Regions from separate parts of the Streptomyces sp. NPDC002403 genome, predicted to be linked through region 3. Evidence: riboswitches for the same ligand, from Rfam matches in the RefSeq annotation. Region 3 holds a riboswitch; each other region holds the start of a gene.
What was found. A riboswitch is a leader RNA that binds a small molecule or an ion and turns the genes downstream of it on or off. The one in region 3 is predicted to bind cobalamin.

Region 1 (4,147 bases), on a different contig from region 3:
GACCGGCGCGCCGAGCGCCTCGCCGACGGGCCGGGCCAAGGTCTTCTCGCGGTCGAAGCGGATGCGTACGGGGAGAAGGCCGAGGCCCTCGACCCGCCCGGCCCGCGACTCGACCTCGTCCTCGATCTGCTCGCCGAGGAGCTGGAAGCCGCCGCAGATGCCGAGGACCGGCCGGCCCTCGGCCGCGCGCCGCGCCAGCGCGTCGGCGAGGCCGCGCTCGCGCAGCCAGGCCAGCGCCTTCACGGTCCCGCGGGTGCCGGGCACGACGACGAGGTCCGCGTCGGAGAGTTCCTCGGCGCGGTCCACGAACCTGACGACGACGCCGGGCTCGGCGGCCAGCGCGTCCACATCGGTGAAGTTCGACATCAGCGGCACTGCGCACACCGCGACGCGCAGCACGTCCTCGCCGTGCGGCGGCGCGACCACCGATTCGCGCACGGCTCCGCGCAGCGAGACCCGCAGACCGTCCTCCTCGTCGATGCCGAGGCCGTGGGCGAAGGGCAGCACCCCGTACGTCGGCCGCCCGGTGATGTCCCGCAGCATCTCCAGGCCCGGCTCCAGCAGCGACACGTCGCCGCGGAACTTGTTGACGAGATAGCCGGCGATCAGCGACTGGTCCTCGGCGGCGAGCAGCGCCGTCGTACCGAAGAACGAGGCGAAGACACCGCCGCGGTCGATGTCGCCGACGACCACCACCGGGAAGCGCGCCGCCCGTGCGATACCCATGTTCACGATGTCCGTGCGCCGCAGATTGATCTCGGCCGGGCTGCCCGCGCCCTCGCAGATCACCGCGTCGTACGTGCTCCGGAGCTGCTCCAGGCAGTCCACGACCGTGGAGAGCAGTGCCTGCTGCCGTCCGCCGTGGTAGCCGCGGGCGCTCATCTCGCCGACCGGCTTCCCCATCAGGACGACCTGGCTGGAGCGGTCGCTGCCGGGCTTGAGCAGGACCGGGTTCATCAGCGCGCTCGGCTCCACGCGGGCGGCCTGGGCCTGCATGGCCTGGGCGCGCCCGATCTCGGCGCCCTCGCGGGTGACGAAGGAATTCAGCGACATGTTCTGCGCCTTGAAGGGCGCCACCTTCACGCCCCGGCGCACGAGCCAGCGGCAGATGCCCGCGGTGACGACGCTCTTGCCCGCGTCGGAAGTGGTTCCGGCGACCAGCAGCCCGCCGCTCATGCGCTTCTCCGTCCTGCGATGCGGGGCCCCGCCGTGCGGCGCCCCGTGATCCGTCGTGCGGCCAGGGCCGCGCCGAGCCGTCCCGCCACGCACACGCCGAGGGCCAGCGCCCCCACCCGGCGCGACAGCCGCACCGCGCGCTCGATGTCCTCGGTCTCCACCGCCCGGCCCGTCTCCCCGTTGAGCACGGGGCGGTGTTCGACCCGGCCGCCGTACGCGAGGGTGCCGCCGAGCCGTACGCCCAGCGCGCCCGCGAACGAGGCCTCCACCGGGCCCGCGTTGGGGCTCGGATGCTTGGCGGCATCGGCCCGCCAGGCGCGGACCGCTCCGCGCGGCCGCCCCCCGGCGGCCACGGCGAGCAGGGCCGTGAGCCGGGCACCGGGCCAGCCCGCGAGGTCGTCGAGGCGGGCCGAGGCCCAGCCGTAGCGGCGGTGGCGGGGCGACTTGTGCCCGACCATGGCGTCGAGGGTGTTGGCGGCCCGGAAGCCGGCGAGCCCGGGGACCCCGGCCAGCGCGCCCCACACCAGGGCGCCGACCACGGCGTCCGAGGTGTTCTCCGCCACGGACTCGACCACGGCGCGGGCTATCTGCGGACCGTCCAGGGACTGCGGGTCGCGCCCGCACAGATGCGGCAGCCGCTTCCGGGCCAGGTCGATGTCACCGGCCGTCAGGGCGGAGCCGATGGCCCGTGCCTCGCGGCCCAGGGAGGTGCCGCCGACGACGGACCAGGTGGCGGCCGCGGTCAGCGCCACGGAGGCGGCGGGGCTGCGGCGTACGGCGTGGGCGAGCAGCGCGGCACCGCCCGCGGCGCCACCGGCGCAGACGAGGGTGTGCAGCGTGCCCCACCCGCGGTGGTCGTGCCACAGTCGGCGCTCGACGACCGCCGCGGCCCGCCCGAAGGCGGCGACCGGGTGTCCCCGGCGGGGATCACCGAGCAGCAGATCGCCGATCAGACCGGCCGTGGCGCCGTACGCGAAGATGCGGTCGGCTCGCACGGCTCAGCCGGCCGTCGCGCCTCGGCGGACCTTCGTACAGGAGGCTCTCGGCGAGAGCACCGGAACAGCGGACGCACGGCAGCCGGGCATGGCGATATGTCCTCACTCAGGGTCCGCGCCCTGGTTCGACGTGACCGGCGACGAGAGTCTCCTGGCTCCCGGATCCGCGGTGCCCCCGGCCTTCCAGCCCGCTCGCGCGTGCCGTGACTTCCGGTGTGGGGGACCGCTCCCCGGTGACAGTGGCGGGACCGCGCCGGATTCGCACCGGCTTCCTCTGCTGTCGCCGTAATTGGCTCCGGCAGTCCACCACGCTCCGCGAACGCCCGTCAACCTGCCGTTGACCTGCGGCGGCGCAGTGTGCTGATACCCACATCGGGCCGGACACCTGTGGTGTCCGGCCCGACGGGGGAGCGTACGCGGGGTGGTTCAGGCGACGATCAGATAGATGCCGTACGCGACGGCCGCCGCGCACAGCGTGAAGCAGACGTACGCGCCGGCGCGGGCCAGCAGCACCGAGCCGCCGGAGCCGCCCTGCGCCGCCGGTTCCGGCTGCTTGGAGAGGCCGACGATGCCCAGGGTGAAGAGGCCCACCAGCGCGACGGTGACGACGAGGGAGACGCCGAATACGGAGCCGAGGGCTGCCCAGTCGATGTTCATGCTGAATCCTTAGACGGCCGGGTCAGACGGTGGCGGGTCGCGCCGGGTCCTGGGTGGTTCCGGCCGGGGCCGGAATGGTGGTCATGAGGTCCTGGGCCATTGCCTGGGCCGTGGTGGGCGGCGGGCTGACGGCGGCGATGGCCGTGGTGACGACACCCGCGGGCTCGTCGTCGACGTCCGCCGGCGCGACATCGTCGTGGCCGACCGGCTTGCGGCGGGACACCAGCCAGATCGCACCGGATCCCGCGACCAGCAGCGCCGCGACGACCACGACACCCCAGGTGCCCTGCTTGGTGAGGAGTTCCGCGCCCGCACCGACCAGACCGGCGGCCGGCAGGGTCAGACCCCAGGCGACGAACATCCGGGTGGCGGTGGACCAGCGGACCACACCGCCCTGGCGGCCGAGGCCCGCGCCCATCACGGCGCCGGAGCAGGACTGGGTGGTGGAGAGGGAGAAGCCGAGGTGCGAGGAGGCCAGGATGACGGTGGCCGCACTGGTCTGGGCGGCGAAGCCCTGCGGCGGCCTGAGGTCGGTGAGGCCGCTGCCCATGGTGCGGATGATGCGCCAGCCGCCCAGGTAGGTGCCGAGCGCGATGGCCGTACCGGCGCAGACGATGACCCAGACCGGCGGGTTGGCGCCCGGGTGCAGGACGCCGCCGGTGACCAGGGCCAGGGTGATGATGCCCATGGTCTTCTGCGCGTCGTTGGTGCCGTGGGCGAGGGAGACCAGCCCGGCCGAGGCGATCTGGCCGGCCCGGTACCCCTTGGCGGTGGCCTTCTCCTGGGCGTCGTTGCGGACCTTTCCGCCGATCCGGTACGTCAGCCTGGTGGCCAGCAGCGCGGCCAGACCGGCGACGATCGGGGCGGCGAGAGCGGGGAGCAGCACCTTGGTGACGACGGTGCCGCCGTTGACGGACGACCAGCCCGCGGACATCACGGCCGCGCCGATCAGACCGCCGAACAGGGCGTGCGAGGAGCTGGAGGGCAGTCCGACCAGCCAGGTCAGCAGATTCCACAGAATGGCGCCGACGAGTGCCGCGAAGATGACTTCTGTTCGCAGCCCGTCCTCGTTGATGATCCCGCCGGAGATCGTCTTGGCGACCTCCACCGACAGGAACGCGCCGACGAGATTGAGAACGGCGGACATGGCCACCGCTGTCTTCGGTCTGAGTGCACCGGTCGAGATGGTCGTCGCCATCGCGTTCGCGGTGTCGTGGAAACCGTTCGTGAAATCGAACACTAGAGCTGTCACGATCACAATCGCGAGTAGCAGCGTGATGTGTTCCATTTACCCAGGCAATCGTTCGACGTCATTGGCA
Region 2 (4,147 bases), on a different contig from region 3:
TCTTCCGGGATCCAGGCGAAGCCCTGCACCGAGCCGCTGGCGTCGCGCAGCGCCTCACGGGTGCGGGCGTCCCACACCCCGAGCTGCTTCAGCTCATCGACCAGATACGCGTTGACCTGGAGGAACTCACCGCTGAGCGTCTCGCGCTTGAAGAGGTTGGAGACCTGCGGCTCGATGCACTCGTAGACCCCCGCGATCGAGGCGATCGTCGCCGTCGGCGCGATGGCGAGCAGCAGCGAGTTGCGCATCCCGCTCCTCGCGACGCGGGCGCGCAGCGCCTCCCACCGCTCGGGCCAGTTCAGCTCGGTGTCGTAGTGGTCGGGGTGCAGCACACCGCGTGCCGCCCGCGTCTGCGACCAGGCGGGCAGCGGTCCGGACCGCTCGGCGAGCTCGCAGGACGACTCGTACGCGGCGAGCATGATCCGCTCGGAGATCTTCGTGGAGAGCGCGCGGGCCTCGGGGGAGTCGAAGGGCAGCCGCAGCTTGAAGAAGACGTCCTGGAGGCCCATGGCGCCCAGACCCACCGGGCGCCACTTCGCGTTGGAGCGGCCGGCCTGCTCGGTCGGGTAGAAGTTGATGTCGACGACCCGGTCCAGGAAGGTCACGGCGGTGCGGACGGTGGCGTCCAGCCGCTCCCAGTCGATGCCACCGTCGGCGACGAACGCGCCGAGGTTGACCGAGCCCAGGTTGCAGACCGCCGTCTCGCCGTCGTCGGTGACTTCGAGGATCTCGGTGCACAGATTCGACGAGTGGACGACGGTGCCCGGCTCGGCGGTCTGGTTCGCGGTCCGGTTGGAGGCGTCCTTGAACGTCATCCAGCCCTGGCCGGTCTGCGCGAGGGTGCGCATCATCCGGCCGTACAGCTCGCGGGCCGGGATCGACTTGCGGGCCAGCCCCTGGGCCTCGGCGGCCCGGTACGCGGCGTCGAACTCGTCGCCCCACAGATCGACGAGGCCGGGTACGTCGGCGGGCGAGAACAGCGACCAGTCGCCGTCCGCGTCGACCCGGCGCATGAACTCGTCCGGGATCCAGTGGGCCAGGTTGAGGTTGTGCGTACGCCGCTGGTCCTCGCCCGTGTTGTCGCGCAGCTCCAGGAACTCCTCGATGTCCGCGTGCCAGGTCTCCAGGTAGACGGCGGCGGCGCCCTTGCGGCGGCCCCCCTGGTTGACCGCGGCGACGGAGGCGTCCAGCGTCTTCAGGAACGGCACGATGCCGTTGGAGTGCCCGTTGGTGCCGCGGATCAGCGAACCGCGGGAGCGGATGCGGGAGTACGAGAGACCGATGCCGCCCGCGTGCTTGGAGAGCCGGGCCACCTGGTGGTAGCGGTCGTAGATCGAGTCGAGCTCGTCCAGCGGGGAGTCCAGCAGGTAGCAGGAGGACATCTGCGGGTGCCGGGTGCCGGAGTTGAAGAGCGTGGGGGAGGAGGGGAGGTAGTCGAGCCGGCTCATCAGCCCGTACAGCGCCGCCACTTCGTCCACGGCGCGCTGCGAGTCGTCCTCGGCGAGCCCGGACGCGACCCGCAGCATGAAGTGCTGGGGCGTCTCGACGACCTGGCGGGTGTGCGGGTGGCGCAGCAGATAGCGGCTGTGCAGGGTCCGCAGCCCGAAGTAGCCGAAGCGGTCGTCCGCGCCGTCGGCGAGCGAACGCTCCACCAGCGCGTCGAGGGCGGCCGCGTGGCGGGCGACGAACGCGGCGGTACGGTCCGCGATCAGGCCCTCGCGGTGCCCGACGGCGACCGAGGCGGAGAAGGAGACCGCGCCCTGCCCGGCCGCCTCGTCCGCGATGGTGAGGGTCAGGAGCCGGGCGGCGAGCCGGGAGTAGGCGGGGTCCTCGGAGATCAGGCCCGCGGCGGCCTCGGTGGCCAGCGAACGCAGCTCCGCCTCGTCCGCCCGGGCGCTGCGGCCGCGCAGCGCGGCGGCGGCGACCCGGCCGGGGTCGGTGTCGGGCAGATCGGCGGTGAGGTCGGTCAGGGTCCGCAGCAGTGCGGTCCCCGGTCCGTCCTGTGCGGCTGCCTCGGACTCGGCTGCTGCGGACGCGGCGACTGAAGCCGGATCGGCTGGCGCGATGGTCACGTGGTGCTCTCCCTCGCTCGGCTCGGGGCCGGCGGGGAACGGGGCAGCCCTGCGGACGCGCAGACCCGGGGCAGGGCAGCGCTCCGCACGGCGTCCACCGGCCCAACCGCGAGGCCCGGACGTCTGGGCATCCGGTTCGGTCGAGCCGGATGCGCTGCCGGCAGGTCATCGGACTGACTCGGGGGTGCACAAAAGCGCACTGAATACACCGTTGCGGGACAGTTCCGGATTCGCACCGGATTCCCCTGCGGCGACAGCGAGGAAGAGCATACATGTGGGGGCTGCCCGATGAGGCAGCCCCCACATGTTGTGTCGCGTCGACCGGGCCGGACCCACAGAACGAGCCGTACGGCCCTTTCCCGGGCCGGGCGACCCGATCACGCCGACGGCCCGCCGCGCCCCGCTGGAGGGGGCTCGACGGGCCGTGGGCGCGGATCGTCAGTGGCCGCCCGGCGCCCCCGCCGTGGCCGGCGGGAGTTCCGCCTCGACGCCTGGGTCGCCCGCGTCGGCGGTGTAGTCGGCCGGGGAGGTCTCGTCGATCCCGGCGGGCGCCTTCACGGCGTTCAGGACGAAGGTCAGCACCACCGTCACGACCACGTTCAGCACGAACGCGGTGAGGCCGATGTAGCCGATCTCGCCGATGCCGGGGATCTCCGCGGACGAGCCGCCGAAGTGCTTCTGGGTCGGCGAGGCGACCCCGTACGCGGCCACCGTCCCGTACACCATGCCGACCGCCCAGCCCGCGAGCAGCGCCCAGCGGTGGAACCAGCGGGTGAACAGGCCGCCGACCAGGGCCGGCATCGTCTGGAGGATCCAGATGCCGCCGAGCAGCTGGAAGTTGATCGCGACCGTCTTGTCCATGGTGAGGACGAAGGCGAGCGCGCCGACCTTGACCAGCAGCGACACCAGCTTGGAGACCTTGGTCTCCTGCTCCGGGGTCGCGTCCGGCTTCAGGAAGTCCTTGTAGATGTTGCGGGTGAAGAGGTTCGCCGCGGCGATCGACATGATCGCGGCGGGCACCAGCGCGCCGATGCCGATGGCGGCGAACGCGACGCCCGCGAACCAGTCCGGGAACATGTTCTCGAACAGCTGCGGGATGGCCAGCTGCCCGTTGTCCACCTTGATCCCGGCGGCGATGGCCATGAAGCCGAGCAGCGCCAGCAGGCCCAGCATCAGCGAGTACAGCGGCAGGATCGTGGTGTTGCGCCGGATCACATTGCGGCTGCGGCTGGAGAGCGTCGCCGTGATCGAGTGCGGATACATGAACAGCGCCAGCGCCGAGCCCAGCGCCAGGGTGGCGTAACCCCACTGGCCCGCCTCGCCCGGCGCGAGCGCGCCACGCGGTTTGCCGGTGGCCGGGTTGGTCTGCGAGAACGCCTCGCCCGCCTTGGCGAAGATGTCGTCGAAGCCGCCCAGCTTGATCGGGATGTAGATGATCGCCACCGCGATGACCAGGTAGATCAGCCCGTCCTTGACGAAGGCGATCAGCGCGGGTGCCCGCAGTCCGGACGAGTAGGTGTACGCGGCGAGCACCGCGAACGCGATCAGCAGCGGCAGGTCCTTGACGAACCAGTGGGTGTTCTCGCCGCCGCCGACGCCCATCACGTCCAGCACCGCCTGGATGCCGACGAGCTGGAGCGCGATGTACGGCATCGTGGCGAGGATGCCCGTGACGGCGACCGCCAGCGACAGGCCCTTGGAGCCGAAGCGCCCGCGCACGAAGTCCGAGGTGGTGACGTACCCGTGCTTGTGCGAGACCGACCAGAGCCGCGGCAGGAAGGTGAAGATCAGCGGGTACACCAGGATGGTGTACGGCACGGCGAAGAAGCCGGCCGCGCCCGCCGCGTAGATCGCCGCCGGAACGGCGACGAAGGTGTACGCGGTGTACAGGTCGCCGCCGAGCAGGAACCAGGTGACCCAGGTGCCGAACGACCGTCCGCCCAGGCCCCATTCGTCGAGGCTGGCCTCGTTCTCGGCCTTGCGCCAGCGCGCCGCCAGGAAGCCCATGACCGTGACGGCCACGAAGAAGAAGATGAAGACGCCGAGCGCGACGCCGTTCACGCCGTCCTTCATGC
Region 3 (4,147 bases):
GGGTGAACCGGCCGGAGGTGTTCAGCCGTGCCGAGGTGTACTCGCACGTCCCGTACCAGCACTGGTAGTTGTTCGGGTTCTCGCGGCGCGCGGTGATGACCAGATGGCCCTGGCCGTCGAGTGCCGCGTTGCGGTTCCCGGCCGTGTAGTACTGCCGTTCGTGGTTGTTGACGTTGTCACCGGTCTCGATCTGCCACTTGGCGCCGTCCACGGCGGAGCCCGCGGGGCCGTCGAAGTCGTCGGTGAAGGTCGCGGCCGCCGTCGTCGTGGCGGTACGCGGCCCGGGTGCGGGCACCCCGGCCGCGAGGCCGGAGGAGGCCGGGACGAGGGCGAGCGCGGAGAGTGTGCAGAGCGCGGCCGTGAGCAGGCGCCGGGGGAGATGGGGGGAGGTCATGGGGGTCCTTCCCGTGCGGAACGGAGCGGCCGGTAATTGTCATGAAACTGACAAGCGGCCGCTGTGGGGGGAGCAGGGAGAGGTCTTGGTTCTGTATGCGATTTAAGAAGTGAAGCAACACCGTGTCAAGACCTTGGTACGGACCACAGTTCTTGGATCCAACGGCGGGTCCGTACACGATCGGACGGGATCATTCGGCCGGCGCCGGGGACAGCGGTTGTCCGCACCGCAGGTTCCACCGGCCGGACCGCCCGCTGAGTCCGGTCAGCGTCAGCGGGGCGACATCCAGCCGCCAGAACGCCTCCGGCGGCAGGTCGAGCGCCCCCACGATCACGGCCCGCACCACCGCCGGCTCCACGACGCCCAGCACGCGGCGACCCTCCGCGCCCGCCACCTCCTCGGTGGACGCCAGTGTCTCCAGCCAGCGCCCGGCCCGGGCGCAGAGCTCCAGCAGCGACTCGCCGCCGTGGGGAGCCGCCGAAGGATCGGTCAGCCAGGCCGACACACCCTCCGGCTCGGCCGCGCTCACCGCGGCAAGCCGTCGACCGCTCCACCGGCCCATGTCCCAGCCACGGACAGCCGGTTCGGCCTCGGCGCACAGCCCCAGCGCCTCGGCGGTCGCGGCGCACCGCCCGGACGGTCCGCGCAGCAGCCGGTCGGCCCCGGGCACCGCCGCCGCGGCGGCCCGGGCCCGGCGGACCCCGGCCGCGTCGAGCGGTGCGTCGCCGTCGAAGCGCGCCTCGCGCAGCGCGGCGTTGAGCGCCGGTGAGATCAACATCACCTGTACTGCCATGACCCAGTCAACTCCCTGAACTCCGGCCCCTCCGTGCCCACCATGGCATCAGGGCCGGCCGGCCCGGTTGCCGGCACCATGGCGGCACCTGTCCCCAAGCGGTATGGTCACGGCCAACATGACGTGGGTGTGACGGAAGTCCGGTGAGAATCCGGCACGGTCGCGCCACTGTGAACCCGTACCTGTGCGGGAAGTCAGACCCAGCACCCACGTCTCAGGCACCACGATCGGGACGCGTGTTCCCTCAGGAGGTTCTGCCATGGCACAGACCGCTGCCCCCGCCACCACCGCCGTACCGGCGATCACCCCCATCTCCCTGAAGGCCATTGCCCCCTGGGCGGTCTTCTTCGGCATCCTCATGCTCGTACTGCTGTACTTCGTCGGCGCCGAGCAGGGCGCCACCGCGGTCATCTCCGGCGAAGGTGTCCACGAGTGGGTCCACGACGGCCGCCACCTCCTCGGTTTCCCCTGCCACTGACGTACCGTCCGATCCAGGGGAAGCCCCATGAACTCCATATCTGTCAGAGCCCTGCTCGTGCGCGGCATGCTGGCCGGCCTCGTCGCGGGTGTGCTCGCCCTGCTCGTCGCCTTCTTCCTCGGTGAGTCGCGTGTGGACGCGGCCATCGCCCTGGAGGAGTCGCACAGTCATCACCACGACGGCGGCGAGGAGCTGGTCAGCCGCACCATGCAGTCCACCGCCGGCCTCGCCACCGGTGTGCTGGTCTTCGGTGTGGCGATCGGCGGCATCGCCGCCCTTGTCTTCTGCTACGCCCTCGGCCGGATCGGCAGGTTCGGCCCACGGGCCACGGCCGCACTGATCGCGGGCGCGGCGCTGCTGACGGTGTACGTCGTGCCGTTCCTGAAGTACCCGGCCAACCCGCCGGCCGTCGGCAACCCCGACACCATCGGCCGGCGTACCGCTCTGTTCTTCCTGATGGTGGCCCTGAGCGTGCTGCTGGCCGTCGCCGCGGTCATGCTCGGCAGACGGCTGGCTCCCCGTCTGGGCAACTGGAACGCGACGATCGCGGCGTCCGCCGGATACGTCCTGGTGATCGGCCTCGCCTACGCGTTCCTGCCCTCGTTCAACGAGGTCGGCAAGGACTTCCCGGCCACCCTGCTGTGGGAGTTCCGGCTGAGCACCCTCGCCGTGCAGGCCACCCTCTGGGTGACCTTCGGCCTGGTCTTCGGTCATCTGACGGAATGGCTTCTCGCACCGGGAGCCGGCACCGTCACGGCCGGGAACAGCGGCGCGGAACGGGCGGCCACGGCGGCCGGCTGACCGGCGCGCCGCATGCGGGCCGTCCGACGACCTGGACCCCGCCGGGAGCCGGCACCCGGCGGGGTCCAGCCGTTGGGCCGGTTCACTCCTCGGCCTGCCGGCCCCAGTCGATCCGGTAGTACTTCAACTTCTCGTCCTCCCCCACCAGGTGCATGCCGACGGCCTCCATGACCCGCTGGGACGCGATGTTGTCCAGATCGGTGTCACCGTGCACGCAGCCCACGCCCTGATCGCGGGCGAACCGCAGCAGGGCGCGCAGGGCCTCGGAGGCGTAACCCAGCCCCTGGGCCGAGGGGACGAGGCCGTAGCCGATCGTGACGTGCCCGTTCTCGTCCGGCGCGCCGTGGAATCCCATCCCTCCGATCACCTGTCCGTCCTCGCGGCGCCGTATCTCGTACGAGCCGAAGGGGCTGGGATCACCGTTCCTCGCACAGGTGTCGAGGAAGCGCTCGGCCGCGGCCCTCTCGCCCGGGGACGGGTAGCCGGGCGCCCAGTGCGCGCCGTCTCCCGGCGTGCCGGTCATCACCCGCAGGGCATCGGTGGCATTCATCAGGTGGAGCAGGAGGCGAGGAGTTCCGAGGTCGGTCATGAGTGAGTGAAGTATCACGGGGGGCGGGTGGCCGGCATCCGAATTGAACGGCCCGGCCGGGTCCGAGAGGGACCCGGCCGGACGCGCTGCCGGTCGGCCCGGGGCTCACCCGGCCGAAGGCTCCCGGGAGACCGCCCGGCCGGAACGCGGGCCGGAGCCCTGGTCGGAGCCGGAGCCGGAGCCGGAGCCGGAGCCGAAGTCGCCGGAGAACGCCGCCGCCATCCGCAGATGACCGGCCGCCTCCGCGCTCCGGCCCTGGCGCTCAAGGGTGCGCCCGAGCATCAGCCGCGCGTAGTGCTCCACCGGGTCGCGCTCCAGCACCGCCCGCAGCTCCGCCTCGGCCTTCGCGAGCCGGGCCGAGTGGTAGTAGGTCCGGGCCAGCAGCAGACGCGGCGACACCTGCTCCGGGACCTCCTCGACCAGCCCCTCCAGGATCCGGGCCGCCGACATGTACTCCTTCGCCTCGAAGAACATCTGCGCACGGTCCCAGCGGTCGGCAGCCGTGCCGAACTCGTAGTAGGTGTCGCTCACTTGACCTCCTCCTTCATGGACCGTCCCCGGATCGCGTCCGACTCCGTCCAGCCATCGACCCAGCTGCCGCTCGGTCGTCGTGCAATGGCCGCAACACGGCCTGGTGGTTGAATATTCCACTAAATTGTCGGCGTGGGTACCGGCACCCCCGGGCCCGCACGGGAATAGGTTGAGCGCCATGAGCAATCTCGATCGCCAGGCCGAACCCTCCGTCTGCGGGGGGCGGGGCTTCGTCGTCGCCGAGCCCGTACGCGAACTCCTCACCCCTCGCCGTGTCCGGCTGGGCGAGTCCACCGAGGTCCGCAGGCTGCTGCCCAATCTGGGCCGCCGGATGGTCGGCGCCTGGGCCTTCGTCGATCATTACGGCCCCGACGACATCGCGGGCGAACCGGGGATGCAGGTGCCGCCCCACCCGCACATGGGCCTGCAGACGGTCAGCTGGCTGCACGACGGCGAGGTCCTGCACCGGGACAGCCTCGGCAGTCTCCGTACGATCCGTCCGCGCGAACTGGGACTGATGACCTCCGGCCGGGCCATCAGCCACTCCGAGGAGAGCCCGAA
Region 4 (4,147 bases), on a different contig from region 3:
GGGCGACGGTGATCGCCGAGTCCCACACCATCATCGCGGCGAGCGCCTGCACCATGACGCTCGATGTGTACGGGGTGCCGTTCTCCGAGCTGATGACCCGGGCGATCTCCTCGTACCGCGCGGCGAACCCGTCCTTGATCCGGGTGACCACCGCGATCCGCTCGTCCAGGCCCATCCGCGCCCAGGGCCCCTCGTCGAACGCTTGCCGCCCGGCCGCGACAGCCCGGTCCACATCCGCCTCGCAGGCATGCGGCACCCGGCCGATGACCTGCTCGGTGTGGGGCGAGACGACCTCGATGGTGTCCCGGCCCAGCGGATCGACCAGCTCCCCGCCGATGAACAGTTTTCCGTGTTCGACAAGCTCGGTCATGGCTGCTGCCTCCCGCGGCCCGGCGCGTTGCCCGGATCGGTGCCCGACCCGGCATCTGACTCTCTGTCAGAACTGATACCAGTTCCAGTTCCAGGAGTCCACGGCCGCGACGGCACCCCGGACGAGATGGTCGACCAGGGCTACTACTGGAACAAGTTCTCGTTACAGTGGGGGCGACGCACCGGAGCCGCAATTCCGCACGTTGTCTGGAGAGATGGGGACCTCATGGCGCAGGTGACCGACCACGGCGGGGGCGTGCACAGCATCAAGGTGCCCATCCCGGACAATCCGCTCGGCCATACCCTCGTGCACGTCCTGGACACCGACCGGGGCCCGGTCCTGATCGACACCGGGTGGGACGACCCCGAGGCATGGGACACGCTCGGTGCCGGGCTCGCCGCCGTCGGTACGGAGGTGGCCGACATCCACGGGGTGGTCATCACCCACCACCATCCCGACCACCACGGGCTCTCCGGGCAGGTGCGCGAGGCCTCCGGGGCCTGGATCGCCATGCACGCGGCGGACACCGCGATCGTGCGCCGTACCCGGGAGTCCGAACCCGGCAGATGGCTGACGTATCTCGCGGCCAAGCTCACGGCGGTCGGCGCACCCGAGGAGCACCTCGCGCCGTTGCGGGCCGCCGCGGCCGCCGGGGGGCGGGCGCGGGCGCTGCCGGGGCTGCGGGCCGCGCTGCCGGACCGGGAGATCGTCCCCGGTGAGCTGCTCGATCTGGCGGGGCGCAGGCTGCGGGCGATCTGGACGCCCGGGCACACACCGGGGCATGTGTGCCTGCATCTGGAGGAGGAACATCCGGGGAATCTGCCGGGCCGGGGGCGGCTCTTCTCCGGGGATCATCTGCTGCCGGGGATCAGTCCGCACATCGGGCTGTACGAGGACCCCGACGACACGACGGTGAGCGATCCCCTCGGCGACTACCTCGACTCGCTGGAGCGGATCGGCCGGCTCGGGGCCGCCGAGGTGCTGCCCGCCCATCAGTACGCCTTCACCGATGCGGCGGGACGTGTGGAAGAGCTCCTCGGCCATCACGAGGAGCGGCTCACCGGGCTGCTCGGACTGCTCGCGGAGCCGCTGACGCCGTGGGAGCTGGCCGAGCGGATGGAGTGGAACCGGCCCTGGGAGCAGATCCCGCACGGTTCCCGGAACATCGCCGTCTCGGAGGCGGAGGCCCATCTGCGGCGGCTGGTGAAGCTCGGGCGCGCGGAGGCGGTGCCGGGGAGCGAGCCGGTGACGTACACGGCCGTGTGAGTGCGGGGCGGGCCGCTCCGCCCCGCGCGGTTCGGCTCACCGGCCGGGCATCACTGGCCCACCCGTCCGTCGATGCACTCGCGCAGCAGGTCGGCCTGCCCGCAGTGCCGGGCGTACTCCTCGATCCTGTGCACCAGCAGCTCCCGGACGGAGATCCGGTCCTTCCCCAGCCGCTCGCCCAGGTCCGGGTGGCCGGCCAGCGCGGCGTCGGTCGCGGCCTGCTCGCGTTCCAGGTCGGCGTAGGCGGCGTCGACCACGGCCTGGTCGGCGACGGCTCCGTCGAAGTCCGCGTCACGCTTGCCGTACAGCTTGGGCAGCGGTTCGCCGTCGGTGATCCAGTTGCGCCAGTCCCGCTCCACCTCGGCGAGGTGGCGCAGGAGGCCGAGCAGTGACAGCGTCGACGGCGGGACCGAGCGGCGGGCCAGCTGCTCCGCGTCCAGGCCGTCGCACTTCATCCGCAGGGTCAGCCGGTAGTCGTTGAGATACTCCGCGAGCGTCGCGAGCTCGCCCTCCGGGTTCGTGCCCTCCTTGCTGCGGGGGTCGTCGTCCGGGTCCGCCCACATGTCGGGGTAGACGGTCGCCTGGGTCCAGCGTGCGGGTTGATCGCTCATGCGGGACATGGTCGTCCGTTCGGGGCCGAACTCGCCAGTGGGTTTCCCCCGTTGCCCTCCGGTGGGTGTTCCGCGTCGCCGGCGGGCCGAAGCCGCCCCGGGCCCGGCCGGGCCCGCCCGGTAGAGTGTGCGGGTCGTCATCATGCCCGTTCAGGGGGAAGCCGGTGCGAATCCGGCACTGACCACGCAGCCGTGAACCGTCTGGGAGACGGTGAGTCGGAATGCCCTGTCCGCGGTCGTGACCGGCTCGGACCACCGGACCCACCGGTGGTCGGCACCGTCGAGGTATACGGAGCCGGAGCCTGGTGCCTGAGCGTGCCTGTGCCCGGTTCACCCCGCAGGAGAGGCCCCGCCCGCCATGACCGTACGCCGCAGCGCAGCGACGCTCGCCGCCACCGCCGCCGTGCTCTGCGCGGCCGCAGCGCCGGTCGCGGTCGCAGCGCCGTCCCCCTCGCCCTCGCCGTCCGCCGCACTGCCCGCCGGGCTGTACGGCACGGGCGACCCCACCTACGACGGGGTGTGGCGGCAGTCGATGTCCTTCCTCGCCCAGCGGCTGGAAGGGGTCACTCCGGCCGCGAAGTCGGTGGACTGGCTGGTCTCCCAGCAGTGCGCCGACGGCTCCTACGCCGCGTTCCGGCCCGATGTCTCCAAGCCGTGCGACGCGAAGACGGTGCGGGACACCAACGCCACCGCGGCCGCCGCCCAGGCGCTGGTCGAGGTCGGCGGGCACCGGGAGACCGTGAACGACTCGGTGCGCTGGCTGAAGTCCGTGCAGAACGAGGACGGCGGCTGGGGCTACACCGCCAAAGCGCCCAGCGACGCCAACTCCACCTCCCTGGTGATCGGCGCCCTCGCCCGGCAGGGGCAGCGGCTCGCGGACATCACGACCCCCGGCGGGAAGACCCCCTACGACCCACTGCTCGCGCTCGCGATCCCGTGCGGCGGCAAGGACGGCGGTGCCTTCGCGTACCAGCCCGACAAGAAGGGGAAGCTCACCGCGAACGCGGATGCCACCGCGGCCGCCGTGCTCGGCACGATGGGCAAGGCGATGGCCGTCGGGAACAACGCCGCGGGCAAGGCGCCCGGCTGCCACCCGGGCTCCGGCCTCACGCCCGAGCAGGCCGCCCAGAACGGCGCCCACTACCTCGTCGGCGCCCTCGCCGGCGGAAACCACCTGGACCTGGCGCCGATGCCCGGTGCCACCGACACCACCCCGCAGCCCGACTTCGGCAACACCGCCGACGCGGTCGTCGCCCTGTCCGCCTCCGGCCACCAGGACAAGGCGGCCGGGGCCATCGGCTGGCTGAAGAAGAACTCCGCGGACTGGGCCGCCCGGAGCGGCCCGGCCGCCTACGCCCAGCTGATCCTGGCCGCCCACTCGACCGGCGACGACGCCCGGGACTTCGGCGGCGTCGACCTGGTCGCCCGGCTGAACGCGGCCGGCCCCGAGCCCGCCGCCGTCGTGACGCCCGACCCGTCCGCCGACACCGGGTACGAGGCCACCGAGAAGGACCAGGTCCACAGCGGCGACGACGTGATCGGCGGCGTGTGGTGGTACATCGGCATCGGCCTCGTCCTCTCCGCGATCGCGTTCTTCCTGATCAGCGGCCGCCGCAAGAACCGGCAGCCGTGAGGCGCGCGGGACGGACCACCGCTCTGCTGGTGGTCCTGGGCGCCGTCCTGGCCGTGCTCGGCGCGGGACCGGCCCAGGCGGCCGGCTACCGGTACTGGTCGTTCTGGGAGAACTCCGGCTCCGACTGGACGTACGCCACCCAGGGCCCGTCCCTGGTCCGGCCGGACGACGGGACGGTGCAGGGTTTCCGGTTCTCGGTGAGCGAGGACTCCCAGGACTCGGCGAAGCCGCGCAGCGCCCCCGACTTCACGAAGATATGCGCGAACA

Region 1: linked by a shared signal. The riboswitch ahead of ACWCPY_RS06730 (cobalamin biosynthesis protein) and the one ahead of ACWCPY_RS05525 (CbtB domain-containing protein) in region 3 are both predicted to bind cobalamin.
Region 2: linked by a shared signal. The riboswitch ahead of ACWCPY_RS15045 (ribonucleoside-diphosphate reductase subunit alpha) and the one ahead of ACWCPY_RS05525 (CbtB domain-containing protein) in region 3 are both predicted to bind cobalamin.
Region 4: linked by a shared signal. The riboswitch ahead of ACWCPY_RS03140 (prenyltransferase/squalene oxidase repeat-containing protein) and the one ahead of ACWCPY_RS05525 (CbtB domain-containing protein) in region 3 are both predicted to bind cobalamin.

Annotation. Positions count from the first base shown of each region.
Region 1 is NZ_JBSFBQ010000004.1:60,553-64,699, reverse strand. Features, by position in the region: gene ACWCPY_RS06735 (cobyric acid synthase) at 1-1,176, opposite strand, end outside; gene ACWCPY_RS06730 (cobalamin biosynthesis protein) at 1,173-2,171, opposite strand; cobalamin riboswitch at 2,317-2,445, opposite strand; gene ACWCPY_RS06725 (hypothetical protein) at 2,598-2,828, opposite strand; gene ACWCPY_RS06720 (anion permease) at 2,851-4,116, opposite strand.
Region 2 is NZ_JBSFBQ010000011.1:5,627-9,773, forward strand. Features, by position in the region: gene ACWCPY_RS15045 (ribonucleoside-diphosphate reductase subunit alpha) at 1-2,072, opposite strand, end outside; cobalamin riboswitch at 2,215-2,350, opposite strand; gene mctP (monocarboxylate uptake permease MctP) at 2,511-4,145, opposite strand; gene ACWCPY_RS15055 (DUF3311 domain-containing protein) at 4,142-4,147, opposite strand, start outside.
Region 3 is NZ_JBSFBQ010000003.1:197,114-201,260, forward strand. Features, by position in the region: partial or broken gene ACWCPY_RS05515 (glycoside hydrolase family 16 protein) at 1-394, opposite strand, end outside; gene ACWCPY_RS05520 (histidine phosphatase family protein) at 585-1,187, opposite strand; adenosylcobalamin (AdoCbl) riboswitch at 1,295-1,443, shown strand; gene ACWCPY_RS05525 (CbtB domain-containing protein) at 1,447-1,665, shown strand; gene ACWCPY_RS05530 (CbtA family protein) at 1,693-2,466, shown strand; gene ACWCPY_RS05535 (GNAT family N-acetyltransferase) at 2,549-3,055, opposite strand; partial or broken gene ACWCPY_RS05540 (tetratricopeptide repeat protein) at 3,239-3,586, opposite strand; gene ACWCPY_RS05545 (pirin family protein) at 3,765-4,147, shown strand, end outside.
Region 4 is NZ_JBSFBQ010000002.1:144,937-149,083, reverse strand. Features, by position in the region: gene ACWCPY_RS03155 (aldehyde dehydrogenase) at 1-370, opposite strand, end outside; gene ACWCPY_RS03150 (MBL fold metallo-hydrolase) at 596-1,636, shown strand; gene ACWCPY_RS03145 (DinB family protein) at 1,687-2,256, opposite strand; cobalamin riboswitch at 2,362-2,495, shown strand; gene ACWCPY_RS03140 (prenyltransferase/squalene oxidase repeat-containing protein) at 2,606-3,880, shown strand; gene ACWCPY_RS03135 (SCO2322 family protein) at 3,877-4,147, shown strand, end outside.